DNA from 4 places in the Streptosporangium sp. NPDC049248 genome. Region 3 is predicted to be linked to each of the others. Evidence: riboswitches for the same ligand, from Rfam matches in the RefSeq annotation. Region 3 holds a riboswitch; each other region holds the start of a gene.
What was found. A riboswitch is a leader RNA that binds a small molecule or an ion and turns the genes downstream of it on or off. The one in region 3 is predicted to bind cobalamin.
Positions count from the first base shown of each region.

Region 1 (7,290 bases), on a different contig from region 3:
GCCGACGCGGAGCCGGCCAGCGAGTTCCGCTACCGCAGCCCGGTGGTGGAGGCGGACACCCTGTACGTGGCGATCAGCCAGTCGGGGGAGACCTACGACACCCTCGCCGCCGTCCAGGAGCTCAAGCGCAAGGGCGGCCGGGTGCTCGGCATCGTCAACACCGTGGGCAGCGCGATCGCCCGCGAGTGTGACGGCGGCGTGTACCTGCACGCGGGTCCCGAGGTCTCGGTGGCGAGCACGAAGGCGTTCACCTCGACCGCCGTGGCCTTCGCGCTGCTCGCGCTGCACCTCGGCCGGGTGCGGGACCTGTCTCCCGCCGACGGCCGCCGGATCTGCGAGGGCCTGCGGAGGCTGCCGGACCAGATCAAGGAGATCCTGGCGCTGGAGCCGCAGCTCCAGGAACTGGCGAAGAAGTACGCCGAGGCGCCGAGCATGATGTTCGTGGGCCGGGTCCGAGGATATCCGGTGGCACGCGAGGGCGCACAGAAGCTCAAGGAGATCTCCTACGTGCACGCCGAGGCGTACCCGGCCAGCGAGCTCAAGCACGGGCCGCTGGCGCTGATCGGCCCGGACATGCCGACCGTGGCGATCGTTCCCGACGACGAGCTGCTGGACAAGAACCTCACCACGCTGGGTGAGATCCGCGCCCGGGGCGGCCGGGTGCTCATGGTCGGTCACCGCGCGGTGGACCCCAAGCTGGCCGATGACTGCGTCGTGGTGCCCAGGAACGAGATCGAGCTGGACCCGATCCTGCTGTCGATCCCGCTTCAGCTCTTCGCCTACCACGCCGCCGTGGCGCTGGGGCGGGACGTCGACAAGCCCCGCAACCTGGCCAAGAGCGTCACGGTGGAGTGAGAGGGCTCCCGGGGCGGCCGCCGACGGTGGTCGCCCCGGCCGGGGGCGCGGCGACCCCCGGTCTGTGACAGATAGTGATAAAGCGGTAACCTATGGTATAGGGGGTTCTTGGGGGAAGGGGCGCTTATGCGCCGTAGGAGGTTTTTCGCGCTGGTCGCGGGTGCCGTGGTCGTCGCGGGCTGCGACCTGAACGGCGACTCCGCCGGCTCGGCCGTGGGCCGCCTGAGCATCCTCGAACCCACCGCCGACGGCCACGGCTGGGACGGGATCGCGGGCAGGCTCGCCTCCGTCCTGGTCCTGTCGGGGCTGGCACGCTCCGCCATGGCCGTCGAGCGGCCGGGGCCCCTGGGTTCCGTCCCGCGTGACGCGTTCGGCGCCGTGCGCGGTTCGTTCGCGCGCGAGGGCAGGCTGCTCGTCGCCGCGATGCCGATGGTGACGGCCGCGGAGATCGCCAACACCGCCGCGGTGGTGGACGCCGCCACCCCCCTCGCCCGCCTGGTCGGCGACTGGACGGTCCTGGTCGTCCCCTCGGACTCCCGGCTGCGCACCTTCGAGGACTTCGCCGCGGAGCTGCGCCGCACCCCGGCGGCGCTGACGGTCGGCGGCCGGCCGGAGGGCGGTTCCGACCACGTGCTCTACGGCATGATCGGCAAGTGCCTCGGGGTGGACACCCGGTTGCTGGAGTACGCGGGGTTCCACGGTGCCGAGGACGCGGCCGAGGCGCTCCAGGTCGGACGGGTCGCGGCCCTGCTGGGGTCGGCCCGCGCCCTGCGACCCGAGATCGCCGCGGGCCGCCTGCGTCCCCTGGTGGTCTCCTCGGGCAGCCGGCTCGACGGGATCGACGCGCCGACGCTCCTGGAGGTCGAGGTCCGGCTGGAGTACAGCGACTGGTGCGGCCTGCTGGGACCCAAGGGCATGGGCCAGGCGGACCGGGACGCCGCGATCGCCCTGTGTGACAGGATCGACGCCGCGCCGCGCTGGCGCGCCCTGTGCGCGGCCAATGGATGGAGCCGGGTCTACCTCAGCGGTGACGACTTCCGTCAGTGGCTCTTCACCGAGACGGCCCGCACCCGCGGGGTGCTCCACGAGCTCGGACTGCTGAAGTCTTCCGACACAACTTGTTGGGGTAGTTGCGTCAGACGCCCCTAGATGTAGGATCCTGCTCGTTGCTGGTTCGCCCCGGGAGGGGCGAGGCAAGAGGGAACCCGGTGAGATTCCGGGACTGCCCCGCAGCGGTGAACGGGAACGAAAGCCGTCATGTGAGCACTGGGTGAGCCATGCCCGGGAAGCGACGGCCGGTAGGCACGCGCAGGGCGCCCGTGAGTCCGAAGACCTGCCGGTGACGTGATTGTCCAGGGCCTCGTGGGAGGGCCCGCGGAACGAGGCGGTCCGGCGTGTCCGGGATCGCTCGCGGACGCGTGCCCCTCCGGCGGAGCCACAGGGGGAAGTTCGAGCGAGCGAGGGACACCACGTGACACAGGTATTGGCGGAGACGGCGGCGGAGAGCGCGGGGAACGCGCCGGTCGATCGCAGGCAGGCCATCGACGAGGCCGCCGCCCGAGTGATCACCGACCCCGAGAACTCCAAAGTCGCCGCCGCGCTGCTGGCCGAGCTGATCGCCGACGAGGCCGCCGAGCACGGCGTCCGCGACTTCTCCGAGTCGGTCGCCGCGACGCACGAGGCGGGGTTGATCGCCGACGGGCTCGCGGAGTTCGTGGCCGCCCACGCCGGGGTCCTGGACGCGCTCATCGAGCCGGACGCCGACGCCAGATTCGAGTACTTCGGGCTGCGTACCGTCTACGACCGCTACCTGCTGCGTCACCCGCGCACCCGCAAGGTGCTGGAGCGCCCGCAGCACTTCTTCCTCCGGGTGGCCTGCGGCCTGTCCGAGACCGTCGAGGAGGCCGCCGAGCTGTACGCGCTCATGGCCACCCTGTCCTACCTGCCCAGCTCGCCCACGCTGTTCAACTCCGGCTCGCGCAGACCCCAGCTCTCCTCGTGCTTCCTGCTCGACTCGCCCCGCGACGAGCTGGAGGCCATCTACGAGCGCTACGGGCAGGTCGCGCGGCTGTCGAAGTACGCCGGGGGCATCGGGATCGCCTGGAGCCGGATCCGCTCGCGGGGCTCGCTGATCCGCGGTACCAACGGCCATTCCAACGGCATCGTGCCCTGGCTGCGCACCCTGGACGCGAGCGTCGCCGCGGTCAACCAGGGCGGCCGCCGCAAGGGCGCGGCCTGCGTCTACCTGGAGCCCTGGCACGCCGACGTCGAGGAGTTCCTCGAACTGCGCGACAACACCGGCGAGGAGGCCCGCCGCACGCACAACCTGAACCTGGCCAACTGGATCCCCGACGAGTTCATGCGCCGGGTCGAGGCCGACGGCGTGTGGTCGCTGTTCGACCCCAAGGAGGTCCCGCACCTCACCGACCTGTACGGCGCCGCGTTCGACGACGCCTACCGGGCCGCCGAGGCCGAGGGCCGGTTCACCGCGCAGCTCCCCGCCCGCACCCTGTACGGCCGGATGATGCGCACGCTCGCGCAGACCGGCAACGGCTGGATGACCTTCAAGGACGCGGCCAACCGGACCTCCAACCAGACGGCCAGGCCCCAGAACGTCATCCATCTGTCGAACCTCTGCACCGAGATCCTTGAGGTCACCAGCGACGCCGAGACCGCGGTCTGCAACCTCGGCTCGATCAACCTGGCCGCCCACCTGTCTCCGGGCTCCGAAGAGGGGATCGACTGGGCGCGGCTGCGTGCGACGGTCCGCACCGCCGTGCGGTTTCTCGACCGCACCATCGACCTGGGCTTCTACCCGACCCCCGAGGCGAGGGCCGCCAACCAGAAGTGGCGTCCGATCGGGCTCGGCCTGATGGGCCTGGCCGACGTGCTGTTCGCGCTGCGGCTGCCCTTCGACTCGCCGCGCGCGCTGGAGCTGTCCACCCGGATCTCCGAGGAGATCGCGCTCGCCGCCTACCGGACCTCCTCGGACCTGGCCGTCGAGCGTGGCCGCCATCCCTCGTACGAGGAGACCAGGGCCGCCGCCGGGGTGCTCCACCCCGACCACTACGGGGCCGCGACGTCGGCCGCGTGGACGGAGCTTCGGGAGCGGATCGCCGGAACGGGGCTGCGTAACTCGCTGATGATCGCGATCGCGCCCACGGCCACGATCGCCTCCATCGCCGGTTGCTACGAGTGCATCGAGCCGCAGGTCTCCAACATCTTCAAGCGCGAGACCCTCTCGGGTGAGTTCCTCCAGGTCAACCGCTATCTCGTCGCCGACCTGCGGGCCCGGGGGCTGTGGACCTCGCGGATCCGTGACGCGATCAAGCGCGCCGACGGCTCCGTCCAGGACATTCCCGAGATCCCCGCCGACCTGAGGCTGCTCTACCGGACCGCCTGGGAGCTGCCGCAGAAGGCGCTGATCGACCTGGCCGCCGCGCGCACCCCGTACATCGACCAGTCGCAGTCGCTGAACCTGTTCATGGCCACGCCGACCATCGGCAAGCTCTCCTCGATGTACGCCTACGCCTGGAAGGCGGGCCTGAAGACCACCTACTACCTGCGCTCGCGCCCGGCCACCCGGATCGCGCAGGCCACCGTGGCGGCACCGGCGGCCGGGGAGGTCCCCGTCCTCGACCCCGAGGCCGTCGCCTGCTCCCTGGAGAACCCCGAGTACTGCGACGCCTGCCAGTAGACCTGCCGGCGGCCCGTCCAAGGGCACCCCGTCCCTCCCAGCCACCCCTCGGCCACCCCGAAAGGCGTTCTCCCGATGTTGCTCGACCCCGGCATGGATCTCACCCTGCGGCCGATGCGCTACCCCGAGTTCTACGAGCGCTACCGGGCCGCGATCCGCAACACCTGGACCGTCGAGGAGGTGGATCTCGCCTCCGACCTGGCGGACCTGGCGAGGATGACCTCCGATGAGCGTCACCTGATCAACCGCCTCGTGGCGTTCTTCGCCACCGGCGACTCGATCGTGGCCAACAACCTCGTCCTCAACCTCTACCAGCACCTCAACGCCCCCGAGGCGCGCCTCTATCTCAGCAGGCAGCTGTTCGAGGAGGCGGTGCACGTCCAGTTCTACCTGACCCTGCTGGACACCTACCTGCCCGACCCCGACGAGCGGGTCAAGGCGTTCGCCGCGGTCGAGCACATCCCCTCGATCCGTGACAAGGCGGAGTTCTGCTTCCGATGGATCGACTCGCTCGGAGGGCTGGCCCGGCTGGAGACCAGGGAGGACCGGCGGGCGTTCCTGCTCAACCTGATCTGCTTCGCGGCGTGCATCGAGGGCCTGTTCTTCTACGGGGCCTTCGCCTACGTCTACTGGTTCCGCTCCAGGGGGCTGCTCAGCGGCCTGGCCACCGGGACGAACTGGGTCTTCCGTGACGAGTCCATGCACATGGAGTTCGCCTTCGGCGTCGTGGAGACCGTACGGGCCGAGGAGCCCGAGCTGTTCGACGACAAACTCACCGAGCAGGTCACCCGGATGATCGAGGAGGCGGTGGCGGCCGAGCTGGCCTTCGCGGCCGACCTGTGCGGCGACGGCCTGCAGGGAATGGGGGTGGAGCAGATGCGGCGCTACCTTGAGTACGTGGCCGACCAGCGGCTGGTCAGGCTCCAGATGCCCGTCCGGTACGGTACGGCCAACCCGTTCGCGTTCATGGAGTTGCAGGACGTGCAGGAGCTGGCCAACTTCTTCGAGCGGCGGGTTTCTGCCTACCAGATAGCCGTCGAGGGGAATGTCACCTTCGACGAGTCCTTCTGATTGGCTGATGGTCCGGGGAAGAGAGCGACGAGGGGAAGTCGTCAGTGTCCAGCTGGATCATCATGGTCGTTTCCGTGGCCGCCGCGATCGTGGCGGTGGAGGCGGTGCGGAGGGTACTGCGCTCACGGCTGATCGGCGAGAAGTGGGCGCTCGCCGGTCCGGTCGTGAGCCGCTGCACCTGGCCGGGGTTCGCCACGGCCGCCGTGGCGACCGCCTACACCGTCTACGAGCCGGGCATGGCGGAGGGCTCGGTCAGCCAGGTGATCGACCGCGGCCTCAGCGTGGCGATGATCGGGTGCGCCACCTGGCTGGTCATCCAGGCCGCCTACGCCGTCACCGACGTGGTCCTGGACCGCCTGGTCACCGTCCAGGGCGAGGGCAACCGCAAGGCCCGGCGTATCCGCACCCAGATCACCCTGGTCCGCAGGGTGGCCTCGGCGGTGATCATCGTGGTGGCGCTGGGTGCGATGCTCTTCACCTTTCCGCAGGTACGGGCGCTCGGCGCCGGACTGCTGGCCTCGGCCGGGATCGCCGGCGTCGTCGTCGGCATCGCCGCCCAGTCGACACTCGGCAACCTGCTCGCCGGACTCCAGTTGGCCTTCAGTGACGCGCTCCGCCTGGACGACGTCGTCGTGGTGCGGGGCGAGTGGGGCCGCATCGAGGAGCTCAGCCTGACCTACGTGGTGCTGCGGCTGTGGGACGAGCGCCGGCTGGTCCTGCCGGTCTCCTACTTCACCGCCAACCCGTTCGAGAACTGGACCCGGCACAGCAGCAGGGTGATCGGCCACGTGTTCATCCGGGTCGACTGGTCGGTGCCGGTCGAGGAACTGCGCGCCGAGCTCTACCGCGCCCTGCGCGCGCACCCGCTGTGGGACCAGAAGGACTGGACCCTCCAGGTCACCGACACCCTTCCCAACGGGCTGCTGGAGTTGCGCGCCCTGATGAGCGCCGCCGACTCCGCCAGCGCCTGGGATCTCAAGTGCGACATCCGTGAGCATCTGGTGGCCTTCGTCCGCGAGAGGTACCCCCAGGCCCTGCCCCGCTTCCGGGTCGAGAATCCGCTCGTGCCCGCCACCCTTCCCGGGGCACTCACCGGCCTGACGGCGCCGGCGGCGAGGCGTTCCGGCGATGAGGACGGCGATCGGCCGGTTCCGTCCTGAGGCGACCGGTTCCCTGAGCCGGCCGGGCCGGGGGTGCGACATGGAGACGTCTCGGATGCCGCGGTCGCGGCCGCACCCGCCGCGGCCGTTCGGGCACGGTGCCGCGCAGGATTGCTCACTTCAGAGGCAAATGATGCTGAACATGCGGTTTCTCATGATTTGGGGTGGTCTGATGACAAGGTCATAAGACGTACCGGGAGAATCTATCCCGTGCAGATCTCCGAAGGCTTTGAACTGTCCGTTGACCGGTATGTCGCCACATTGAGGATCAACCGTCCAGAGAAGCGCAACGCGCTGAGCGCGGCCATGTGGCGGGCTCTGCCCACGCTGCTCGCGCCGCTGGCGGACGATCCGGCCGTGCGGGTGCTGGTGCTCACCGGGGCGGCGGGTACCTTCTGCTCCGGGGCCGACATCTCGGAGCTCGCCGAACTCGCCGGCAACGGCGACGAGAGCGGCGATGACACGGGGGCGACGGTCGCCGCGGAGCGGGCGCTGGCGGAGTTCCCC
Region 1 is NZ_JBFAQY010000002.1:192,014-199,303, reverse strand. Features, by position in the region: gene glmS (glutamine--fructose-6-phosphate transaminase (isomerizing)) at 1-855, shown strand, start outside; gene AB0K21_RS04840 (tripartite tricarboxylate transporter substrate-binding protein) at 982-2,004, shown strand; cobalamin riboswitch at 2,009-2,211, shown strand; gene AB0K21_RS04835 (ribonucleoside-diphosphate reductase subunit alpha) at 2,327-4,552, shown strand; gene AB0K21_RS04830 (ribonucleotide-diphosphate reductase subunit beta) at 4,628-5,623, shown strand; gene AB0K21_RS04825 (mechanosensitive ion channel domain-containing protein) at 5,668-6,783, shown strand; gene AB0K21_RS04820 (enoyl-CoA hydratase/isomerase family protein) at 6,994-7,290, shown strand, end outside.
Region 1: linked by a shared signal. The riboswitch ahead of AB0K21_RS04835 (ribonucleoside-diphosphate reductase subunit alpha) and the one ahead of metE (5-methyltetrahydropteroyltriglutamate--homocysteine S-methyltransferase) in region 3 are both predicted to bind cobalamin.

Region 2 (7,290 bases), on a different contig from region 3:
GGGACACGTCCCGCTCCCCCGCGTCCCCGGGCTGCCGGACGAGGCGTTCGAGCACGACGGGCAGCTGACCAAGCGCGAGGTGCGGGCGGTCACCCTGTCCCGCCTCGCGCCCGTCCCCGGCGAGCTGCTGTGGGACGTCGGCGCGGGTGCGGGGAGCATCGCGATCGAGTGGATGCGCTGCCATCCCGCGTGCCGGGCCGTGGCGGTGGAGAGCCGCCGGGACCGGGCGGAGCGGGCCGCGCGCAACGCCGCCGCACTGGGAGTGCCCGAGCTGGAGATCGTCGTCGGCGCGGCCCCCGGCGCGCTCGCCGGGCTGGCCACGCCCGACGCCGTCTTCGTCGGCGGCGGCGCGACGGCCCCCGGGGTGCTGAGCACCTGCTGGGCGGCGCTCAGGCCGGGCGGCAGGCTGGTGGTCAACGCGGTGACCCTGGAGTCCGAGGCGGTGGTGGCCGACTGGTACGGCAGGTACGGCGGGGACCTGGTGCGCCTCGCGGTCGGCCGCGCCGCCCCGGTCGGCGGCTTCACCGGCTGGCGGACGATGATGCCGGTGACCGTCTGGTCATCGGTCAAAGAGTCACCGGTCAAAGAGTCACCGGTCAAGGAGGAGGAGTCTTGACGGCCAGGGTGCGTTTCGTCGGAGCGGGTCCCGGAGCCGCCGACCTCGTCACGGTGCGCGGCCTGCGGGTGATCGCCTCGTCCCCGGTGTGTCTGTACGCCGGATCGCTGGTGCCGCGCGAGCTGCTGGACGACTGCCCGCCCGGGGCACGGCTGGTGGACACGGCCGGGCTCACCCTCGACGAGATCGTCGCCGAGATGGCCGGCGCGCACGCGGCCGGGCTGGACGTCGCCCGGCTGCACTCGGGCGACCCCTCCGTCTTCAGCGCGATGGCCGAGCAGATGCGGCGGCTGGACGCGCTCGGCATCCCGTACGACGTGGTGCCGGGCGTCCCGGCCTTCGCGGCCGCGGCGGCCTCGCTGAAGCGGGAGCTCACCGTGCCGGGAGTCGGGCAGTCCGTCATCCTCACCCGTACGTCCGCGCGTGCCACGCCGATGCCGCAGGGCGAGGAGCTGGCCACGCTCGGCGCGAGCCGGGCGACCATGGTGCTGCACCTGGCCGTGCAGCGGATCGAGGCGGTCGTCGCGGAGCTGCTCCCCGCCTACGGCGCCGACTGCCCGGTGGCGGTGGTGGCCCGGGCGAGCAGGGACGACGAGGTGATCCTGCGGGGCACCCTGGCCGACATCGCCGAGCGGGTCAGGGCCGCCGGGGTGCTGCGGACGGCGGTGATCGTGGTCGGGCGGGTGCTGACGGCCTCGGCGTTCCCCGACAGCCACCTCTACTCGGCGGACAGGTGCCGGGGGTGAGCGGCCGATGCGACGCCTGCTGATCCTGGGCGGCACCGCGGAGGCCAGGGCGCTGGCCGCCCGGCTGGACGGGCAGGCGGATCTGCACGTGGTGTCCTCGCTGGCGGGACGGGTCGCCAACCCCAGGCTCCCGGTCGGCGAGGTGCGCGAGGGTGGATTCGGCGGCCCCGAGGGGCTCGCCGGGTGGCTACGGGAGCACGCGATCGACCTGGTCGTCGACGCCACCCACCCGTTCGCCCGGCGGATGACCGCCTCGGCCGTCGCGGCCTCCGCCGGCACCGGGGTGCCGCTGCTGGTGCTGCGCCGCCCCGGCTGGCAGCAGGGTCCGGACGACGACTGGCGCTGGGTGCCCACGCTTGAGGCCGCCGCCCGCCTGCTGCCCGAGCTGGGGAGGCGGGTCTTCCTCACCACCGGCCGCCGCAGCCTGGCCGCGTTCACCGGCCTTGACCTGTGGTTCCTGGCCAGGTCCGTCGATCCGCCCACCCCACCGCTGCCCGGCCGGACGGTGGTCGTGCTCTCCCGGGGGCCGTACACCCTGCGCGGAGAGCTGGAGCTGATGCGCGAGCACCGCGTCGAGGTGCTGGTGACCAAGGACAGCGGCGGCGAGATGACCACCGCCAAGCTGGCCGCCGCTCGGGAGCTGGGGCTTCCGGTGGTCATCGTACGGCGGCCGCCGGTTCCCGGCGGTGTCCCGCTGGCGGACACCGCCGAGGCGGCCGCGGCCTGGGTGGAGGCTCAGGCCGGGTAACGGCGCGGGGTGTAGACGACGGGCCGTCCGCCGCGTTCGGTGAGCCGGGTGGTGGACGAGCCCACGATCAGCAGGCAGCGCATGTCGATCGCGGCGGGGTCGAGATCGGCCAGTTCCACGACGCGCACGCTCTCCTGCGGGCCGCCGACATCCCGCCCGATGACGACGGGCGTGCGCGGGGAACGGTGTTCGAGCAGCAGGTCGCGCATGGCGGCCACCTGCCAGGTCCGGCTCCGCGAGGCCGGATTGTAGATCGCCAGCACCAGGTCGGCCCGTGCCGCGGCGGTGATCCGGTCCGCGACGACCTCCCACGGCTTGAGCAGGTCGGACAGCGACAGCACGCAGAAGTCGTGGCCCAGCGGGGCCCCGGCGCGACTGGCCACCGCCTGGGCGGCGGTCAGGCCGGGCAGCACGCGTACCTCGACATCGGCGAACCTCGGCTCGGACGCGACCTCGAGCACCGCGCTGGCCATGGCGAACACCCCCGGATCACCCGAGGAGACCACGGCCACCCGCGATCCGGCGGCGGCCAGCCCCAGCGCGTGCGCGGCGCGCTCGGCCTCGACCCGGTTGTCCGTGGGGTGGCGGCGCTGGCGCGGGTTGGGCGGCACCCGATCGAGGTAGGGGCCGTAGCCGATCAGCTCGTCGGCCCGGGCGAGGGCGTCCTGCGCCTCGGGGGTCAGCCACGGCCGCCCGGCGGGGCCGAGTCCCACCACGACGACCTCGCCGCGCCGCTCGTCTCCGGCCTGCTCCTCGCGGTCGGCCGCGGCCTTCGCGGAGAACGGCGTGAGCGGGCTGGGCAGCAGCGCGAGGGAGAAGTAGGGGACCGACTCGGGGTCGACGTCCGCCAGCGGCTCGATGCGCTGCTTGCCGGTGGTGGCCCGCTCGACGTACCAGGCATCGTCGAGACGACCGGCCTCGGCGAAGGCGGCGCGGACCTTCTCGAAGGTCCTGCCGAGTTTCAGCACCGCGGCCGAGTCTGCGGCGGCCAGCCGCTCGGCCAGCACGTCCGCCGGGAGCGTGCCGGGCAGCACGGTCAGCGTCTCGTCCCGTTCGACCAGCGGGCGGCCGAGCACCGCGGCGGCCCCGCTGACCGAGGTCACTCCCGGCACCACCTCGGTCGGGTACCGGTGCGCGAGCCGCTTGTGCATGTGCATGTAGGAGCCGTAGAAGAGCGGGTCGCCCTCGCAGAGCACCACCACGTCGCGTCCGGCGTCCAGGTGCGCGGCCAGCCGCACGGCGCAGTCGGCGTAGAAGTCGTCGAGCGCGCCCTGGTATCCGCCGGGGTGGTCGGTGGTCTCGGTGGTCACCGGGTAGATCAGCGCCTCCTCGACCTGGTCTCCCCGCAGGTAGGGCAGCGCCACCGACCTGGCGATGCTCCGCCCGTGCCGGGCGCTGTGGTAGGCGATCACGTCGGCCGCACCGAGCAGCCTGGCCGCCTTCACCGTCACCAGCTCCGGGTCTCCCGGCCCCAGCCCGACCCCGTACAGGCACCCGAGACCCTCGCTCAACCCGCTCACTCCCCCTCACCCGCGACCGCGTTGACGACAGCCGCCGCCATCGCGAGCCCGACCCCGCACCGGCACCCGAGATCCCCGCTCAACCCGCTCACTCCTCCTCACTCGCGACCGCGTTGACCGCGGCCGCCGCCATCGCACTGCCGCCCCTGCGCCCGTGCACCACCAGGTGGTCGAGTCCGGCCGGGTGCTCGGCCAGGGCCAGCTTCGACTCCGCGGCCCCGATGAAGCCGACCGGCACGCCCAGCACCGCCGCCGGGCGTCCGGCACCCTCCTCGACCAGTTCGAGCAGGCGGAACAGTGCGGTCGGCGCGTTGCCGATCGCGACCACCGCGCCGTCGAGCCGGTCGCGCCACAACTCCAGCGCCGCGGCGCTGCGGGTGGTGCCCAGCCGCAGCGCCAGCTCCGGCACCCGCGGGTCGCCGAGCGTGCAGATCACCTCGTTCGCCTTCGGCAGCCGCCGCCTGGTGACGCCGGAGGCGACCATCATGGCGTCGCACAGCACGGGCGCGCCGTCGCGCAGCGCCCCGCGCGCCGCCGTGACGACTCCCGGCGACCACGCGAGGTCGTTGACGAGGTCGACCATGCCGCAGGCGTGCACCATGCGGACCGCGACCTGTGCGACGCCCGGCGGCATGCCGCCGAGGTCCGTCTCCGCGCGGATGGTGGCGAAGGAGCGGCGGTAGATCTCCGCTCCGTCCCTGATGTAGTCGATCACTTTCCCTCTCTGGTCGCCGCCACCGCGGCGCTCGTCTGCTCGGCGTCGGCGAACGTACGGCTCACGCCGTCCGCCTCGACGCGGTATCCGTCTCCGGTCGCGACCACGTCCACGACCTGGCCGCGCGGGCGTCCGCATCGCCGCTCGCAGCCCGACCAGTGCACGGGAAGCGCACGGGTGCGGCTCCGCGGGGGGCGGACGCCGTCAGGACCGCCCGCACCGGACTCGGAGCCGGTGCCGCCGTTCGCGTGCACACCCGCGTGGACGTCGGCGTGGACGTCGGCGAGGGCCTTCGCGCATCCGGGCCGGCCGACGCAGGCGGTCAGGCCCAGCCACGGTGACGCCGGGTCGCCGACCAGGCCCGCGTCCGCGAGCGCCGCCCGCCGGCCGTCGACCTCCCGCGGCGGCAGGTCGGGGACGACGATCGTCCGCCACGGCGTCACCCGGACCTCTCCCCCGCCGTGCTCGGCCGCCCGGGCGAGCGCCTCCAGCTGGGCCGCCGTGAGCCGCCCGAGCGCGGCGAGAACGGTGAGGGCCGATCTTCCGTCACGCTGTGCGATGACCCCGACCGTGCCTCCCCCCGCCGTCCGCGCCCGTCGTACGGCGGGGGCGGACAGCCGGAGAGCCGGCTCCGTCCCGAGAACGCGGGCCGAGACCCGTCCTGGACCGTCGGTCAGCTCGGCGAGCCGCCACGCGCCCGACCCCTGCTCGGCGCGCTCGGCCAGGAACGCCTCGGCGACCGCGAGCATGCCGGTGACGGCGGAGGAGACGGGTGCGCGCAGCCCCCGGTCGGCACCGGCGAGCAGCAGCGCCACCTCGGAGACGTCGTCCACCGAGGCGTCCACCGGTTCGACCGGCAGCAGTGTGACGTCCGCGCCGAGGGCCGCCATGTCGCCCGAGCCGTCGTCGAGCGCGAAGAGGAACCGGCCGGGCAGGTCGGCGAGCACGGGCCGGGCGCGGAGTTCCCCGTCCAGCCGGGACACGAGCGGACGGACGTCGAGCAGGCTCGCGGGTGCCCGCCCGGCCAGGGGTGAGGCCACGATGTTGCGTACCAGCTCATGCGTGGCCGACGGCAGCAGCCCGGCGGCGGCCAGCCGCACGGCGAGGTCGGATGCCGGGGAAGGCCGCCGAGCGTCGTCCGGAACGCGCGCGTCGCCGGGTGCCGGACGCACGGCGGGAAGGGGCTCGCCGTCCTGCGGCGGGAGGCCGCGCACCTGGAGGTTCGCCCGGGAGGTCAGCTCGATCACGCCGGATCCGAGCTCCCGGGCGGCGGCGGCGACCACGCGGAGCTGACCCGCCGTGAGCGCCCCGCCGGGAATCCTGATCCGTGCCAGGCCGCCGTCGGCCGCGGCGTGCACCTGGAGCGCTCCGGGACACGCGTCGGCCCGGTTTCTTCCGGGAGGGTCGGTTATTGACACGCAGTGGATGGTAGCTCCCATTTCTTTACGGATGTCCGCCTGGCATAGTGTGACCTAGGCGACGGCGCAGGGAGGAAGCCGGTGTGAAACCGGCGCGGTCCCGCCACTGTAACCGGGGAGCGAACCCCACCGAAGGCCACGGTCCGGTAACGGACGGGAAGGCCGGGGTGAGCGTTGATCCGGGAGCCAGGAGACTCCTGCCGTCGCGATGACGACGACCCGGGGCGAGGACCCCGAGGGAGGACTTCCGCATGCGTTCCGTGCCGCCCACCCCACGATCGGCCGCACCGCCCGCGCCACCCGCCGTCCTGCTGCTGTCGACCTCCGACACCGACCTGCTCAGCGCGCGGACGAGCGGCGCGAACTACCGGCTCGGCAACCCGGCGCGGCTGTCCGCCGAGGACCTGCCCGCGCTGACCGAGGGCACGGACCTCGTGGTCGTGCGGCTGCTCGGCGGCCGGCGGGCATGGCAGGACGGGCTGGACGCGCTGCTCGCCGACCGGCGGCCCGTCGTGATCCTCGGTGGCGAACAGGCCCCCGACGCCGAGCTGATGGAGCTGTCCACGGTGCCCGGCGGGGTCTGCGCCGAGGCGCACGCCTACCTCGCGCACGGCGGTCCGGCGAACCTGGCCCAGTTGCACGCCTTCCTCTCCGACACGGCGCTGCTCACCGGGTACGGCTTCGCACCGCCCGCGCCCACCCCGGGCTGGGGCCCCCTCGAACGTGTCGCGCGACGCACCGAGGGCCCCGTCATCGGAGTGCTCTACTACCGCGCGCACCACGTCGCGGGCAACACCGCCTTCGTCGAGACGCTCTGCCTGGCCATCGAGGAGGCGGGCGGCCAGGCCCTGCCCGTCTACTGCGGTTCCCTGCGCAGCGCCGAGCCCGGCCTGTTCGACACGCTCCGGGCCGCGGACGCCCTGGTGGTCACCGTGCTCGCCGCCGGGGGCACCCGTCCGGCGACCGCCTCGGCGGGCGGGGACGACTCCGCGTGGGACGTCGGCGCGCTCGCCGAGCTGGACGTGCCGATCCTGCAGGGCCTCTGCCTGACCACGGGAAGGGACGCCTGGCGGGAGAACGACGACGGCCTGTCCCCGCTCGACGCGGCCTCCCAGGTGGCGATCCCCGAGTTCGACGGGCGGATCATCACCGTGCCGTTCTCCTTCAAGGAGGTCGACGACGAGGGTCTGACCGTGTACGTGGCCGATCCCGAGCGGGCCTCGCGGGTGGCCGGCATCGCGGTACGGCACGGTCTGCTCCGGCACGTCAGGGCACCGGAACGGCGGATCGCGGTGATGCTGTCGGCGTACCCGACCAAGCACTCCAGGATCGGCAACGCGGTCGGCCTGGACACACCGGCCAGCGTGGTCAGGCTGCTCACGGCCATGACGGAGGCCGGGTACGACCTCGGAGACGGTTTCCCCGGCGTGGCGGAACTGGACGGCGACGCGCTTATCCACGCGCTGATCGCGGCGGGCGGCCAGGACCGGAACTGGCTCACCGAGGAGCAACTGGCCGCGAACCCGG
Region 2 is NZ_JBFAQY010000005.1:340,659-347,948, reverse strand. Features, by position in the region: partial or broken gene cbiT (precorrin-6Y C5,15-methyltransferase (decarboxylating) subunit CbiT) at 14-616, shown strand; gene cobM (precorrin-4 C(11)-methyltransferase) at 613-1,362, shown strand; gene AB0K21_RS13190 (cobalt-precorrin-6A reductase) at 1,370-2,110, shown strand; gene AB0K21_RS13185 (precorrin-2 C(20)-methyltransferase) at 2,098-3,621, opposite strand; gene AB0K21_RS13180 (precorrin-8X methylmutase) at 3,719-4,345, opposite strand; gene AB0K21_RS13175 (precorrin-3B synthase) at 4,342-5,763, opposite strand; cobalamin riboswitch at 5,779-5,983, shown strand; gene cobN (cobaltochelatase subunit CobN) at 6,015-7,290, shown strand, end outside.
Region 2: linked by a shared signal. The riboswitch ahead of cobN (cobaltochelatase subunit CobN) and the one ahead of metE (5-methyltetrahydropteroyltriglutamate--homocysteine S-methyltransferase) in region 3 are both predicted to bind cobalamin.

Region 3 (7,290 bases):
GGTCGCTCTGACGGGCAGCGAACGACTGATCATGTCGCGCCGAGACATCCATTGACCGGTTCCTGATGGGCTTGCACGCCATCCGTGAGGAGGATGGCCACGGTTCATGCGGAACCTGGGACGTTCTTCGAACGAGAACAGCGGACAGAGCTAATCGATCATGGCATCCGCCGGCCTTCCTGCGCCTAAAATGCAGGTGCATCTGAGTCGCAGAATGTTCGCCGCCCGGGAGGGTTCGTATCGTGCACGCCGTTGACCAGGGCTCCGCGCTGCCCATTCGCCATGTCGGCGACCCGGTCCTGCACCGCGCGTGCGCGCCGGTGACCGTCTTCGACGCCGACCTCACGAGACTGGTACAGGACATGTTCACCAGCATGTACGCCGCGCGGGGCGTCGGGCTGGCGGCCAACCAGATCGGCGTCGGCCTGCGGGTGTTCGTCTACGACTGCCCCGACGACAGCAAGGAGTTCCGCAAGGGCGTCGTGGTGAATCCAACCTTGATCATGCCCGAGGTGGGACACCGCAGGCTGCACGAAGAGGAAGAGGGTTGCCTGTCGGTGCCTGGCCAACGAGCCCTCCTCGCCAGGCCCGATCGCGCCACCGTGCATGGCTTCGACGTCACCGGTGCCCCGATCACCGTCGAGGGCAGCGGCCTGCTGTCCCGCTGCCTGCAACACGAGAGCGACCATCTGGAGGGCCGCCTCTACATCGACCGCCTACCGGCCAAGCGCCGCAAGCAGGTCCTGCAGGCCTACCAGCAGGAGAACACCGCAAACTGACCAGGCACCTTCTGTGATGTATCCACACCTGCGAACTATGCCGTGATGGCGTTTTCACGTGCCATGCCCGGCACCCATGCCTTCTCCTTCGAATCTCCTCCGACCTTCCCGTGCCCGCGAACGGACTCGCACGCTCACACGAGCGTCCTCAGTGCTTTCTCGCGGGTCGCAGCTCTCCGGCGACGCCGAGGGGCGCGGCGTCGCGCTGGAGGGCGTCGAGGCCGGCGGCCAGGGCCGGGTCGCGAGTGAGGGCCTCGCCCACGACCGGGTCGGTCAGCATAAGGAAGGCCAGGTGTCGCAGGGCGTGGGTGACCACGTTCTCGATCTGCAGGTGCTCGGGTGACGGCGCCGAGGAAGTGGCCCCTCTGGCGAGCCGGAAATGTGTCAGCGCGATCGCTGGCAGGTGGGCGGCGGGATCGGGACAGACGGCGTAGGTCAGGACGACCTGGCCTTCGGGCTGGTAGCGCCAGCTCGTGGAGTGCACCACGGTGGACGTCGCCTCGGCGGTGAGGCCACCGACGCGACGGACCGCCTGGTCCGGGCTTTCTCCTTTGTTCAGTGATGTCACGATGTGCCGGTAGTGCCATGCGCCCGCCGGGTCGACCCGCAGCAACAGGATCTCGACCGATACCGGTACGAGGTGGCTGAGCTGCTCGTTCACATGATGTCCCGTCATCCGGCCGCACTGTTGCGCTGATTATGCAACAACGTGTTTGTCGCAGAGATGCTATTGCCGCCGAGGCGTTCCTGTGCGTGGCTTGGCGCAGGACGACGGAGAGGCGGAACTCGATGCCGGGACGACCTGGGGTGCTGGTGCTCATGGGCTCGGGCGAGACGAGCCCGACGATGGTCGAGGTCCATCGCTCGGTGATCCGTCGGTTGGATGACCGGCCGCGGGCGGTACTGCTCGACACTCCGTACGCGTTCCAGGAGAACGCCGCTGACATCTCCACCCGGGCCCGGGGGTACTTCGCGCGCAGTGTCAGCCTGGAGGTGGAGGTGAGCGACGAGGTCGGTGGCGCCGACTGGGTGTTCTCCGGCCCTGGCAGCCCCACGTTCGCCCTTGAGCGGTGGACGGCGACGCACGTCGCCGGTGACCTACGCGCCCGCCTCCGGTCGCGGGAGGGGGCGACGGTGCTGGCCTCGGCCGCCGCCTGCACGGCGGGCGTGGCGGCGGTGCCGGTGTATGAGATCTACAAGGTGGGCATCGCCCCCCACTGGCGGCCGGGCTTGGACCTGCTGGGCGCCCTCGGCCTCAAGGTGGCGGTCGTCCCGCACTACGACAACACCGAGGGCGGCACCCACGACACCCGCTACTGCTACCTCGGCGAGCGGCGGCTGGCCCGGATGGAACCCGAACTGCCGCCGGGCGCCGCCGTCCTGGGGATCGACGAGCACACCGCGCTGGTCGTCGACCTGAACACCGAGGAGGCATTGGTGGCCGGCCGGGGCCGCGTGACGATCCGTCGGCCCGGCTCCCAGGCCGTACTGCCCGCGGGTACGAGCACAAACCTGGAGGAGATTCGTCGTCTGACCCGCGGTGAGATGACGGTGAGCGACGCTCCGCCGCCGGTCATCTCGTCGGCGCCCCGCCAGGTCAGTCTGGGAGAGGCGACCCGCTCCTGTGAGGAGCGGTTCGCCGTCGCGCTAGCCCGGCGCGACGGCGCCGACACAGTCCGGGCCGTACTCGATCTGGAGGCCGAGATCGCCCGCTGGGGCGCCGACACCGAGGAGGACGAGGGTGGGGCCGAGCACGCCAGGGAGAGCCTGCGACTGCTGATCGCGAAGCTGGGCACCCGAGCATGCGCCCCGACTCCGGGGGATCTGGTCGCTTCCCTGGTCGAGTCCGTGCTCGCGCTGCGCGGTGAGTTGCGCCGCCAGGGACGCTACGACGTCGCGGACGCGCTGCGCGCGGCACTGCTGCGCGGCGGCGTGCTGGTCGCGGACACCCCGGACGGCTCCCGCTGGACCTCTATCGGCAGTAACCGGCCGCCGTTGAACGGAGTGCTGACACCGGCTGAGCGTTCGCGTCCGATGACGGCGACGCCCCCCGAGCACTCACCGTGATGAGCCCAGCTTCCGGGCTAGGAGATCCAGGGCGGCCTCGTTGCCGGCGAGCTGCCTGCTTGGGTGCGGCCCGCGCTTTCACCTCCGCGACCGTCCAGGATGACCTTGACCGGAACGCCGGCCCAAAGCAGCACTTCGGGCCGGGAGGCTGTACCGGTCAGATGGCCGCCCGGACCGCCCGGGCGGCGGCGACCATGTTGGCCAGGGCGGCTCGCGTCTCCGGGTAACCGCGGGTCTTCAGCCCGCAGTCGGGGTTGACCCACAGACGGTCGGCCGGGACGGCCTGGAGGGCGTCGCGCAGGTTGTCCTCGATCTCCTCGGCGGTCGGGACACACGGCGAGTGGATGTCGTAGACGCCGGGACCGATGCCGTTGGCGTAGCCGACCTCGGTCAGGTAGGGCACCAGCTCCATGTGGGAGCGGGCGGCCTCGACGCTGGTGACGTCGGCGTCCAGGTCGGCGATCGGGCTGATGATCTCGCCGAACTCCGAATAACACATGTGGGTGTGGATCTGGGTGGAGTCGGCGGCGCCGGAGGTGGCCAGCCGGAACGCGGCGACCGCCCAGGCCAGATAGCCCTCCTGGTCGGCCTTGCGAAGCGGCAGGAGCTCGCGCAGCGCCGGCTCATCCACCTGGACGATGCCGATCCCGGCGGCCTCCAGGTCGGTGATCTCGTCCCGGAGCGCGAGGGCGACCTGGCGGGCGGTCTGCGCCAGGGGCTGATCGTCGCGGACGAAGGACCAGGCCAGCATCGTCACCGGCCCGGTGAGCATGCCCTTGACCGGCTTGGGCGTGAGGGACTGGGCGTAGGCGCTCCACCCCACCGTCATCGGCTCAGGGCGGGAGACGTCGCCGTGCAGGATCGGCGGGCGCACACAGCGGGAGCCGTACGACTGGACCCAGCCGTGGTCGGTGGCGGCGTAGCCATCGAGTTGCTCGGCGAAGTACTGGACCATGTCGTTGCGCTCGGGCTCGCCATGGACGAGCACGTCCAGTCCAAGCTCCTCCTGAAGCGTGATCACACGGGCGATCTCGGCGCGCATCGCCTCGACATAGGCATTCTCGTCGATCCGTCCCGCCCGGTGGTCGGCGCGGGCCTTGCGGATCTCCGCGGTCTGCGGGAACGAGCCGATCGTCGTCGTGGCCAGCTCGGGCAGCCCCAGCTTGGCACGCTGTGCCGCGAACCGGACCGCCCGATCGGCCCGCCGCGCGTCGCCGAGGGTCTCCAGCCCGGCCCGGACGTCGGGATCGGCCGGTACGGCGGGCGGTTTCACCACCGACGGATCCTCCGACCGCAGGCCGGCGGCCAGATCGACCAGCTCGGCGACCTTCTGCCGGGCGAACGCCAGCCGCGCCCGGACCGCCGGGTCCAGTGCCGTCTCGCTGTCGAGGTCGACCGGGACGTGCAACAGCGAGCAGGAACTGCTCAGCTCCACCGTGTCGGCGAACCCGAGCAGGACCGCGTACGTCGCCTTCACCCGCGCCAGGTCGGCACGCCACACGTTCCTGCCGTCGACCACGCCGGCGACCACGGTCTTGCGGACCAGTCCGCCGGCCGAGGCCACCGCGTTCAGGTTGCCGGGCCCGGCGACGAGGTCGAGCCCGACCGCCTCGACCTCGGTGGAGGCGATCACCCGCAGCGCCTGCGCGGCGACCTCGCCGAAGTACGTGACGAGCAGGATCTTCGGACGGCTGGGCAGGTTGCCCAGCCGCCGGTAGGCCCGCCCGAACGCGTCGATCTCCCGGGCCCCGAGGTCGCGGGCCAGGACCGGCTCGTCGAACTGCACCCACCGCGCGCCCGCACCCGCCAGCCGTTCCAGCAGCTCGGCGTAGGTTTCCACCAGGGAGTCCAGCAGGTCGAGCGGGGTGAATCCCTCGGGCGAGTTCGGCGCGGGCTTGGCCAGCAGCAGATACGTGAGCGGGCCGACGAGTACGGGCCGCGTCTCGATCCCCAGCCTTTTGGCCTCCAGATACTCGGCCACGGGCTTGGCGGCCGAGCCGTCGGCCAGCTGGAACCGGGCGTCCAGCGCCAGTTCGGGGACGATGTAGTGGTAGTTGGTGTCGAACCACTTGGTCATCTCCAGCGGCGGGAGTTCGGCGGTGCCTCGCGCCATGGCGAAGTACCGGTCGAGCCCGGTGAGCTCCCGGTATCGCGCGGGCACGGCGTCGACCATTACCGTGGTGTCGAGCACCTGGTCGTAGAACGAGAACGTGTTCGACGGGATCGTGTCGAGACCCGCGTCGCGCAGTTCGGTCCAGACCGAGCCGCGCAGCGACGCGGCGGCCGCCTCCAGCTCGTCGGCGCCGATCTTTCCGGCCCAGAAATCCTCGGTGGCGAATTTGAGCTCCCGATGCGCACCGATGCGCGGGTAGCCCAGAACGGTCGTCCTCATGGCAACTTCCCTCGTCTTGCCAGCATGCGGCCGGGCAGGAGAAAGAAGCGCAACGCGGAGCGGACCCCGGCGAGCGCGTCCCAAGCCCTCCCACGAGGCCGCGGACCACCGCGCGCCGAGCGGCGCGCGGGCGGAGGCAGGTCTTCGGACTCGCGGGCACCATGCCTGAGGCATGACCTACTGGCCGTCGCTTCCCAGGCATGAGCCCAGTGCTTGTGACGGCGGTCGTTCCCGCTCACCGCTGCGGGGCAGTCCCGGATTCCCACCGGGTTCCCTCTTACGACGCCCGCCTTCCGGAGAAGACGGGCGAACCATCCACATCCGAAAGCTTAACGACCTGGCCGTCGGCTGTCTCTCCCCCGTGATGCCAACTGGCGCGGCTCACCGCCGCTCATCGCCACGCAGAGAAGGCGGTGCCGTTGTCTCATCAGCGGGTTCCAGGTCGACCTCTACCACCAAGTCACGGACAATGTTCCGGCCGCTCGTAAGTGGCCTAGACTCTGGCGACGCGGCCCATAACCCCTGAAACACTCCAGGAACCGCTGTACGGGGCCTCGAATCGGCCCAGGACAACGCCGCTTGAGAAGGGCGCCGATGACTCTACCCGCGTCACATGGCCCGCATGACCACGACGTTCGACCAGGAGCGGCCCTCGATCACGACGCCGATGTGGAGAACATCGTCGATGACCACGTCCGCAGGTCCCGGTACCTTCGGCACCTGACGCGTACGCTTTCAAATCCTTCCGAATCGACTCTGACCGCTCCCGTTCCCCGTGTGATCGTTCAGTTCTGGGACGATCCCGCGAGGATCCCAGCCGACGTGTTGGAGTGCATGGCGAGCTGGACGGCGCTGGAGGGCCAGGGGTTTCGCCGGGATGTGTACGGCGACGAGTCGGCGCGCTCGTTCATCGAGGCCACGTACGACGACGCGCACGTGGCGGCCTTCGATGCCTGCCCGCACCCGGCTATGCGCAGCGATTACTTCCGACTGTGTTATCTGGCCGACAGCGGCGGCTTCTACATCGATGCGGATGACGCTTACCAAGGCGCCGACTGGACACCGCTCTTCCGGGACTCTCGGCTGCGCCTCCAGGCACTCTGCTACGACAGCGCGACCGATGCCATGGTTGACCCACTCAACGCGATGTCGAACGACAGCGACTCCGACGCATGGATCCACTACGTCAACAACACCCCGATCATCGCACCGGACCACCATCCGGTCGTCCTGGCGGCACTCGAGGCAAGCACGGCGGCGATCCTCGGTCATCCCGGCGGGCCAATCGACATCCAGGCGATGACGGGACCGGGCAACCTCACGGTGGCGCTTGCCCGCTACGCCCTCTCGCGGGAACGACTCGGGCAACCGATCGACGTCGAAATCCTCTGTACATGGGACACCATTGCCGCGAGCCGGTGGCCGCTCAGTTACCGCAACGACGAGCGGAACTGGCGCTTGTGGCGCCAAGGCAGATGAGGTCCCTACTCGCAACTCCAAACCAGGCCTTCCTGGCCGACATCGCCTCACTTCCTCCCTGAACGACGACTGGCGACTTCTCCCTAGCATGAACATCACCTCCCTTTCCGGCCTGCGTTCCACATTGCGCGCCCATGCCCTCTACCGGACCAGACGAATTCTCGCTCGGCGACGGTCAACCGCGTTCTCAGCAAACGGTGACGACACGGCGATCGAACGCATCTATGTCATCAACCTCGATCGCGCCCAGGAACGCTGGAACACGCTGAACCGTGAACTCGGACGGCTGAAGGATATGGAAGGCCGCTCGCTCAGCACGATCACGAGACGGTTCTCGGCGATCGATGCCCGCTATCTCGAAGGCCCGCCCCCGGCGACCCTCCTCGAGCCGACCTACACGTTGGCCGAGCAACTCCTTGTCGATCCGCATCCCAGGCTCGACGTCAACGACGCCACCTGGGCGACGCGGATTACCATGACGCCGCAAGAGATCGCGGTGGCACTCTCCCACATCGAGGTGTGGAGGCTGATCGTCGCCAGCAACGCGTCCTTCACCCTGGTGCTTGAGGACGA
Region 3 is NZ_JBFAQY010000011.1:36,856-44,145, reverse strand. Features, by position in the region: gene AB0K21_RS21215 (GNAT family N-acetyltransferase) at 1-55, shown strand, start outside; gene def (peptide deformylase) at 243-779, shown strand; gene AB0K21_RS21205 (hypothetical protein) at 928-1,455, opposite strand; gene AB0K21_RS21200 (hypothetical protein) at 1,569-2,846, shown strand; gene metE (5-methyltetrahydropteroyltriglutamate--homocysteine S-methyltransferase) at 3,004-5,238, opposite strand; cobalamin riboswitch at 5,356-5,569, opposite strand; gene AB0K21_RS21190 (glycosyltransferase) at 6,016-6,717, shown strand; gene AB0K21_RS21185 (family 16 glycosylhydrolase) at 6,806-7,290, shown strand, end outside.

Region 4 (7,290 bases), on a different contig from region 3:
CGGCACCCTGCGCGTGCTCGGCATGGACCCGCGGACCCGGCGACATGAGCTGCTCCAGCGCATCGGCGCCCAACTGCAGGAAGCCGCCCTGCCCGACGCCATCAAGGTCGGCGAGGCACTGCGGATGTACGCCTCCTTCTACGACAAGCCTGCCGACTGGCGCGCACTGATGCAGGAATGGGGACTGGCCGAGAAGAAGCGCGCCCGCTTCGCGGGTCTGTCCGGCGGCTGGAAGCAGCGCCTGTTCATCGCGCTGGCCCTGGTCGGCAACCCCGAGGTCGTCTTCCTCGACGAGCTGACCACCGGCCTGGACCCCGCTGCCCGCCGGCTGACCTGGGGACTGATCCGCGACATGCGCGACCGCGGCGTCACCGTCGTGCTGGTCACCCACTTCATGGACGAGGCGGAGGCCCTCTGCGACCGCATCGCCGTAATCGACCAGGGGCGTGTCGTTCACGAGGGCAGCCCCGGCGAGCTCATCGACAGAAGTCACGCCGGCTCCCTTGAGGACGCCTACTTCACACTCATCGAGAGGACCGTGTGATGAAGGGACTCGGCAACGTCATCGCGATCGAACTCAAACTGGCCGTGCGCGATCCGATGGCCGCCTTCTTCGCACTGGCCTTCCCCGCGGTCATCCTGTGGGTGAAGATGCGCAACGGCGGCACACTGCCCGGCGGGCTGCCTGTCATCGACGCCGTCGTCCCGATGCTCAGCGTCTTCGTCGTCGGCCTGGCCTCCCTGGTCGTCCTGCCGGCCACCCTGGCCCAGTACCGCGAACGCCACGTGCTCAAGCGGCTGCGCGCCACCCCGGCCTCTTCCACCATGATCTTCGGCGCCCAGTGGGCCGCGCACATGCTGCTGGCCGTACTCGGCACCGCTCTGCTCACCGTCATCGGCCTGGCCGCCTACGGCCTGAGCGGGCCGGCCAACCTTGCCGACGTCGTCCTCGCCTGGGTCCTCGGCGCCCTCAGCCTCGGTTCCATCGGGCTGCTCATCGGCGCCCTGGTGCCCAGCGGCCGCGCCGCCACGGTGATCGGCCTGGCCGTCTTCTTCCCCATGGTCTTCGTCTCCGGCGCCATGAGCGCCCGCGAGACACTGCCGGAGTCGATGCGCTCCATCGGCGACCTGACCCCCATGGCACCCGCCGTCCAAGCCATCCGCGCCGGCTGGGAAGGCCACCCCGTCTCTCCGCTCACCCTCGCCGTCATGGCCGCGATCTTCATCGTCGCCGGCGGGGCCGCGCTGAAGGCGTTCCGCTGGTGACAGGCACCGAACCCGACGTCTCGCGATGGGACCGCGCCTGGCCGGTCCTGCCGTACCTCTTCATCCTGCTACCGACGGTCTTCGCCCTGCTGCGGGACTGGAGGCTGGACGTGCTGGTCCTGGCGGTGTTCGTCGGAGCCTGGCACTGGTTCATGGTCTCCTCGCGATTCAGCCGGATCGAGCGGCCGGCGGTGGCGATCGTCTACTTCATCGTGATGCTCGCCTTCATCGCGGTGCTGGTCAGGATCGACTCGCTGTTCACGGTGGCCGGTCTGGGCGCGTTCGTCCAGTCCTTCGCCCTGCTGCGCGGGTGGATGGCCTACCTGGGGGTGGCCGCCACAGCCGCCGTGCTGGTCGGCGTCCGCCCCGATCCCCGGCCGCCGAGCGAGATGGTCTTCTCCTTCCTGCTCGCCGTCCTGATCACCTCGACCGTCGGCCTGTTCATCCAGACCATCTCGGAGCAGAGCCGGCAGCGCCAGGAAATGATCGCGCAGCTGAAGGCCGCCGGCACCGAACTGGTCGAGCTGGCGGAGGAGAAGGCGAGACTGCAGGCGCAACTGCTGACCAGCGCCCGCGAGGCGGGCGTGCTCGGCGAGCGCCAGCGGATGGCCAGGGAGATCCACGACACGATCGCCCAAGGGCTGACCGCCATCCTCACCCAGCTCGAAGTCGCCGAGAACGTCATTGAGAACGTGCCTGCCGCCCGCTCCAGACTGAACACCGTACGCACGCTGGCCAGGGACAGTCTCAACGAGGCCCGCCGGTCGGTTCTGGCGATGCGCCCTGCTCCGCTGGAGGAGGCCCAGCTCTCGGCCGCCCTCGAGGACGTCGCGGCCACCTGGTCACAGACGACCGGCATGCCGGTTCCGGTGTCGGTCACCGGCGAGGCCAGACCGCTGCACGCCGAAGTGGAGACGACCCTGCTGCGAGTGGCTCAGGAGGCGCTGGCCAACGTCGGCAAGCACGCCTCTGCCAGCAGGGTCGCCGTTACCCTGTCCTACATGGAGGATGTGGTGGTGCTCGACGTGCGCGACGACGGATCCGGGTTCGACCCCCAGACGGTGAACCTGTCGGTCGCGGGCGGATTCGGGCTCATCGCGATGCGTCAGCGGGTCACCCGGCTGGCCGGTGACTTCGAGATCGAGACCGCTCCCGGCCAGGGAACGGGCGTCTCCGCCACGGTGCCCGCCATCCCCGCCGACCCCGGAAACGTGTGAGGCATGCCGATTCGTATCATCGTCGTGGACGATCACCCGGTCGTCCGCGACGGGCTACGCGAGATCTTCTCCACCGATGAGGCCTTCGAGGTCGTCGGCGAGGCGGCCGACGGGCCGGAGGCTCTCGCCCTGGCGCGGCTGACCGACCCCGATCTCGTGCTCATGGACCTGCGGATGCCGAAGATGAGCGGCACCGAGCTGATCCGCCGGCTGCGCGAGCAGAAACCGGGCATCAACGTGCTGGTCCTGACCACGTTCGACAACGACGCGGACGTGCTGCCCGCCATCGAGCAGGGCGCCACCGGCTACCTGCTCAAGGACACCCCGCGTGTCGAGCTGCTCCGCGCCGCGCAGGCGGCCGCCCGCGGCGAGACGGTGCTGTCCCCCGCCGTGGCCGGGCTGCTCACGCGGAAGGTACGCGCCCCCGAGCGGCAGACGCTGAGCCGGCGGGAGCTCGAAGTGCTCGGGCTGATCGCCCGCGGCGCCACCAATCGCGAGGTCGCCGCGAAGCTGTTCATCACCGAGGCGACGGTCAAGACACACCTGCTGCACATCTTCGCCAAACTCGGGGTGAAGGACCGGGCCGCCGCGGTGGCGGCGGCCTACGAGACCGGGCTGCTCAAGCGGGCTTCAGAGACCTGATCAAGGGCGCCCGGTGCGCCGGTCCTGAGTACCGGTGTCACCATGTGAGCCGTGTCCTGCTGCAGGCGGCCCGCGCGGTGCGTTCCGCCGGAGAGATGGGGGACACCAGACTGGAGCGGCGTCCGCGGTGCCGTGACAGATCACCCCACATTGACGGCCCGCTCTAAAAAAGGTTACATTGCGGACGATTTCGCGGTGGTCCGAGGGAAGTCCGGTGAGAAGCCGGTGCGGTCGCGCCACTGTATCCGGAACGTGAGTTCCGGGAGCCAGGTTACTTGGCCGCCGCGTCCTCACATGTCGGGACGCGTCATCCCCAAGGAGGCTACTCATGCGTGAGCTGTCCGTTTCTCAGCCCGTTCCCCTTTCCCACCTGGCCCGCTGGCTCGTGGCGGTTCCGCTGCTCCTGCTGGTGGCCTACCTGGTCACCTTCGACCAGGGGGTGGTGTCGCAGGCGGGCGACTATCTGCACGAACTCATGCACGACGGGCGCCACCTGCTCGGCGTTCCCTGCCACTAGACGCGCGCCGTGATACGTACCCTGCTGCTCCGCGGCCTGCTCGTCGGGCTGGTCGCCGGGCTGATCGCCGCCGCGTTCGCCTACCTGCTGGGCGAGCCGAACATCGACCAGGCCATCGCGCTCGAAGAGGCCGCCTCCCACGCCCAGAGCGAGGCCGGGCACTCCCACGGGGAGGAGGCACTGGTCAGCCGGTCCGGCCAGCGGGCCGGGCTCTTCCTCGCCCTGGCCCTGTACGGCATGTCCGTGGGGGGTGTCTTCTCCCTCGTCTTCGCCGGGCTGCGCGGCCGGATCGGCCCCCGCTCCGACGCGGTGCTGGCCGCGACGATGGCCGCCACGGCGTTCGTCGCGCTCGTGCTGGTGCCGTTCGTCAAGTACCCGGCCAACCCGCCCGCCGTCGGTGACCCGGACACCATCGGCAGCCGGACCGTGCTCTACCTGGTCCTGGTCGCCATCGGCCTGCTGTCCGTGGCGGTGGGCGTGGCCTGCGCCCGCAAGGTGCCGGCCAGGCCCTGGCTCGCCGGCGTGGCCGGTTTCCTGGTCCCCGTGATCGTCACCCTGCTCGTGCTGCCGACGGTCAACGAGGTGCCCGACGGCTTCCCCGCCCAGCTGCTGTGGGACTTCCGCGTCTCCTCCCTCGGCACCCAACTCGTGCTCTGGTCGGCCATCGGCGTCCTGTACGGCATCGCCGTGCAGCGCGTCGTTCGCCGTGACGCGCTCGCGGCGGCCCCGAACTGAATATTCGGCGGGCCGGACACGTCAACAGGATCTCGCAGAAAGAAACCTCGTGATCGGTGCCTATCCGTTCAGCGCCGTCGTCGGCCTCGACGACCTCAAGCTCGCGCTGATCCTCAACGCGGTCTCGCCACGGGTGGGCGGTGTGCTGGTCCGGGGGGAGAAGGGGACCGCCAAGTCCACGATCGTCCGCGCGCTCGCCGCACAGCTCCCCGGGGTCAAGGTGATCGCCGGCTGCCGCTTCTCCTGCGACCCGGCCGAACCGGATCCGGCCTGCCCCGACGGCCCGCACGGTACGGGCGAGAGCGGTCAGGAGCGTCCGGCCGCGCTGGTGGAGTTGCCCGTCGGCGCGTCGGAGGACCGGCTGGTCGGCGCGCTCGACATCGAGCGCGCGCTCACCGAGGGGGTCCGGGCGTTCGAGCCTGGCCTGCTCGCCGCCGCGCATCGAGGTGTCCTCTACGTCGACGAGGTCAACCTGCTGCACGACCACCTGGTGGACCTGCTGCTCGACGCCGCCGCGCTCGGCACCTGCTTCGTCGAGCGCGAATCGGTCTCGGTACGGCACGCGGCGCGGTTCCTGCTGGTCGGCACGATGAACCCGGAGGAGGGCGAGCTGCGGCCACAGCTCCTGGACCGTTTCGGGCTGACCGTCGAGGTGCGGGCGTCCAGGAATCCGGACGAGCGGGCCGAGGTGGTACGGCGCCGGCTGGCCTTCGACGCCGATCCCGCCTCCTTCGCCGCCGGGTGGGCGGAACAGGAGGCGGCCCTGGCGCGGCGGATCGCCGAGGCCAGGGAGCGGGTCACCAAGGTCGTGCTGCCGGACGCCCGGCTGCGCCAGATCGCGGCGGTGTGCGCCGCCTTCGAGGTGGACGGGCTCCGGGCCGATCTGGTCACGGCCAATGCGGCCGTCGCGCACGCGGCCTGGCGCGGCGGCGCCGAGGTCACGGCCGAGGACGTGCGCGCGGCGGCCCGTCTCTCGCTGCCGCACCGCCGCCGCCGGGACCCGTTCGACGCGCCGGGCCTCGACGAGTCACGGCTCGACGACCTGCTGGCGGAACACGGCGGCGACGAGCCGGACGGTCCGGACGGCGGCCCGGACGGCGGCCCGGGCCGCGGTCCGGGCGGCTCCGGCGGTCCGGGTGATTCGGACGGTCCCGAGGGATCCGCGGACTCCGGGGACGCTCCGGAGAGCGGCTCCGCGGAAGGTTCCGTGCGCGCCGGTTCCGATGAGGGGGACTCGCACGACGACGGGGCCGGCGCCTCCGCTGCTCCAGGTGCCTCCGACGGGAACGGCACCCCGCCGGATCTTCCCGCCGCGGAACCGTACCGGGTGCGCCCCTTCCAGGTCCCCGGGCTGGGCGACGGCGCCTCGGGCCGGCGGTCACGGGCCCGGACCCCCAACGGGCGGACCACCGGATCGCGGGTTCCCGCCGGGCGGCTCCAGCGGCCGCACCTGCCGGCGACGCTCCGCGCCGCCGCGCCGTACCAGCGCGAGCGCGGCCGCAGTGGCCCCGGCCTGCTGGTACGTGACACCGACCTGCGCGAGGCCGTCCGCGAGGGCAAGGAGGGCAACCTGGTGCTCTTCGTGGTGGACGCGAGCGGTTCCATGGCGGCCCGGCAGCGGATGCGCGAGGTCAAGGCGGCCGTGCTCAGCCTGCTGCTCGACGCCTACCAGCGGCGGGACAAGGTCGGGCTGATCACCTTCAGGGGATCCACGGCGGAGTTGGTGCTGCCCCCGACCTCCTCGGTCGAGGTAGGCGCGGCGCGGCTGCGGGAGCTGCCGACCGGCGGTCGCACCCCGCTGGCCGCCGGGCTGCGCCGGGCCGCCGAGGTGCTCAGGGTGGAACGGCTGCGCGACCCGGCCAGAAGGCCGCTGCTCGTGGTGGTCACCGACGGCCGGGCCACCTCGGGGTCCGACGTGGCGGCCTCCGCCGCGCTGCTCGCCGGTACGGCGGCGGTCGTGGTCGACTGCGAGAGCGGTCCGGTACGGCTCGGTCTGGCCCTCGACCTGGCGGCCAGACTGGGCGCGCCCGTCGTACGGCTCGACGCGCCGGCGGCGGGCGGTGGGCTCGGCGGGCTCGGCGGGCTCGTCCGCGACCACAGGACCGACTACCGGAAGGCGGTCTGAGATGCCGCGGGGCAAGCCGGACACGGTGCCCGAGGACGGGCTCACCACGCGCCAGCGCCGCAACCGGCCGCTGCTGATCGTGCACACCGGGCCGGGTAAGGGGAAGTCCACCGCCGCCTTCGGGATGGCGCTGCGCGCGTGGAACCAGGGCTGGCCGGTCGGGGTGTTCCAGTTCGTCAAGTCGGCGAAGTGGCGCATCGGCGAGGAACGGGCGCTCGTGCTGCTCGGCGAGTCCGTCGAGGGCGGCAGCGTGACCTGGCACAAGATGGGCGAGGGCTGGTCGTGGATCCAGCGGCCGGGCAGCGAGGAGGACCACGCCGCCGACGCCCGCGAGGGCTGGGAGCAGATCAGGCGCGACCTGGCCGCGGAGACCTACCGCTTCTACGTGCTCGACGAGTTCACCTACCCGCTGAAATGGGGCTGGCTGGACGTGGACGACGTGGTCGCCACCCTGGCCGCGCGACCGGGCAACCAGCACGTCGTGATCACCGGCAGGGACGCCGACCCGAGGCTGGTCGAGGTCGCCGACCTGGTGACCGAGATGGGCAAGGTCAGGCACCCGATGGACGCCGGGCAGAAGGGCCAGAAGGGCATCGAATGGTAGTGCCGCGACTGGTGATCGCCGCGCCGTCCTCGGGCAGCGGGAAGACCACCGTCGCGACCGGCCTGATGGCGGCGCTGCGCGCGCGGGGCCTGCGCGTATCCCCGCACAAGGTGGGACCCGACTACATCGACCCCGGCTACCACGCACTCGCCACCGGACGCCCCGGCCGCAACCTCGACCCCTG
Region 4 is NZ_JBFAQY010000005.1:329,828-337,117, forward strand. Features, by position in the region: gene AB0K21_RS13125 (ABC transporter ATP-binding protein) at 1-544, shown strand, start outside; gene AB0K21_RS13130 (ABC transporter permease) at 544-1,266, shown strand; gene AB0K21_RS13135 (sensor histidine kinase) at 1,263-2,483, shown strand; gene AB0K21_RS13140 (response regulator transcription factor) at 2,487-3,125, shown strand; cobalamin riboswitch at 3,291-3,423, shown strand; gene AB0K21_RS13145 (CbtB domain-containing protein) at 3,454-3,642, shown strand; gene AB0K21_RS13150 (CbtA family protein) at 3,652-4,377, shown strand; gene AB0K21_RS13155 (putative cobaltochelatase) at 4,427-6,502, shown strand; gene cobO (cob(I)yrinic acid a,c-diamide adenosyltransferase) at 6,504-7,106, shown strand; gene AB0K21_RS13165 (cobyrinate a,c-diamide synthase) at 7,100-7,290, shown strand, end outside.
Region 4: linked by a shared signal. The riboswitch ahead of AB0K21_RS13145 (CbtB domain-containing protein) and the one ahead of metE (5-methyltetrahydropteroyltriglutamate--homocysteine S-methyltransferase) in region 3 are both predicted to bind cobalamin.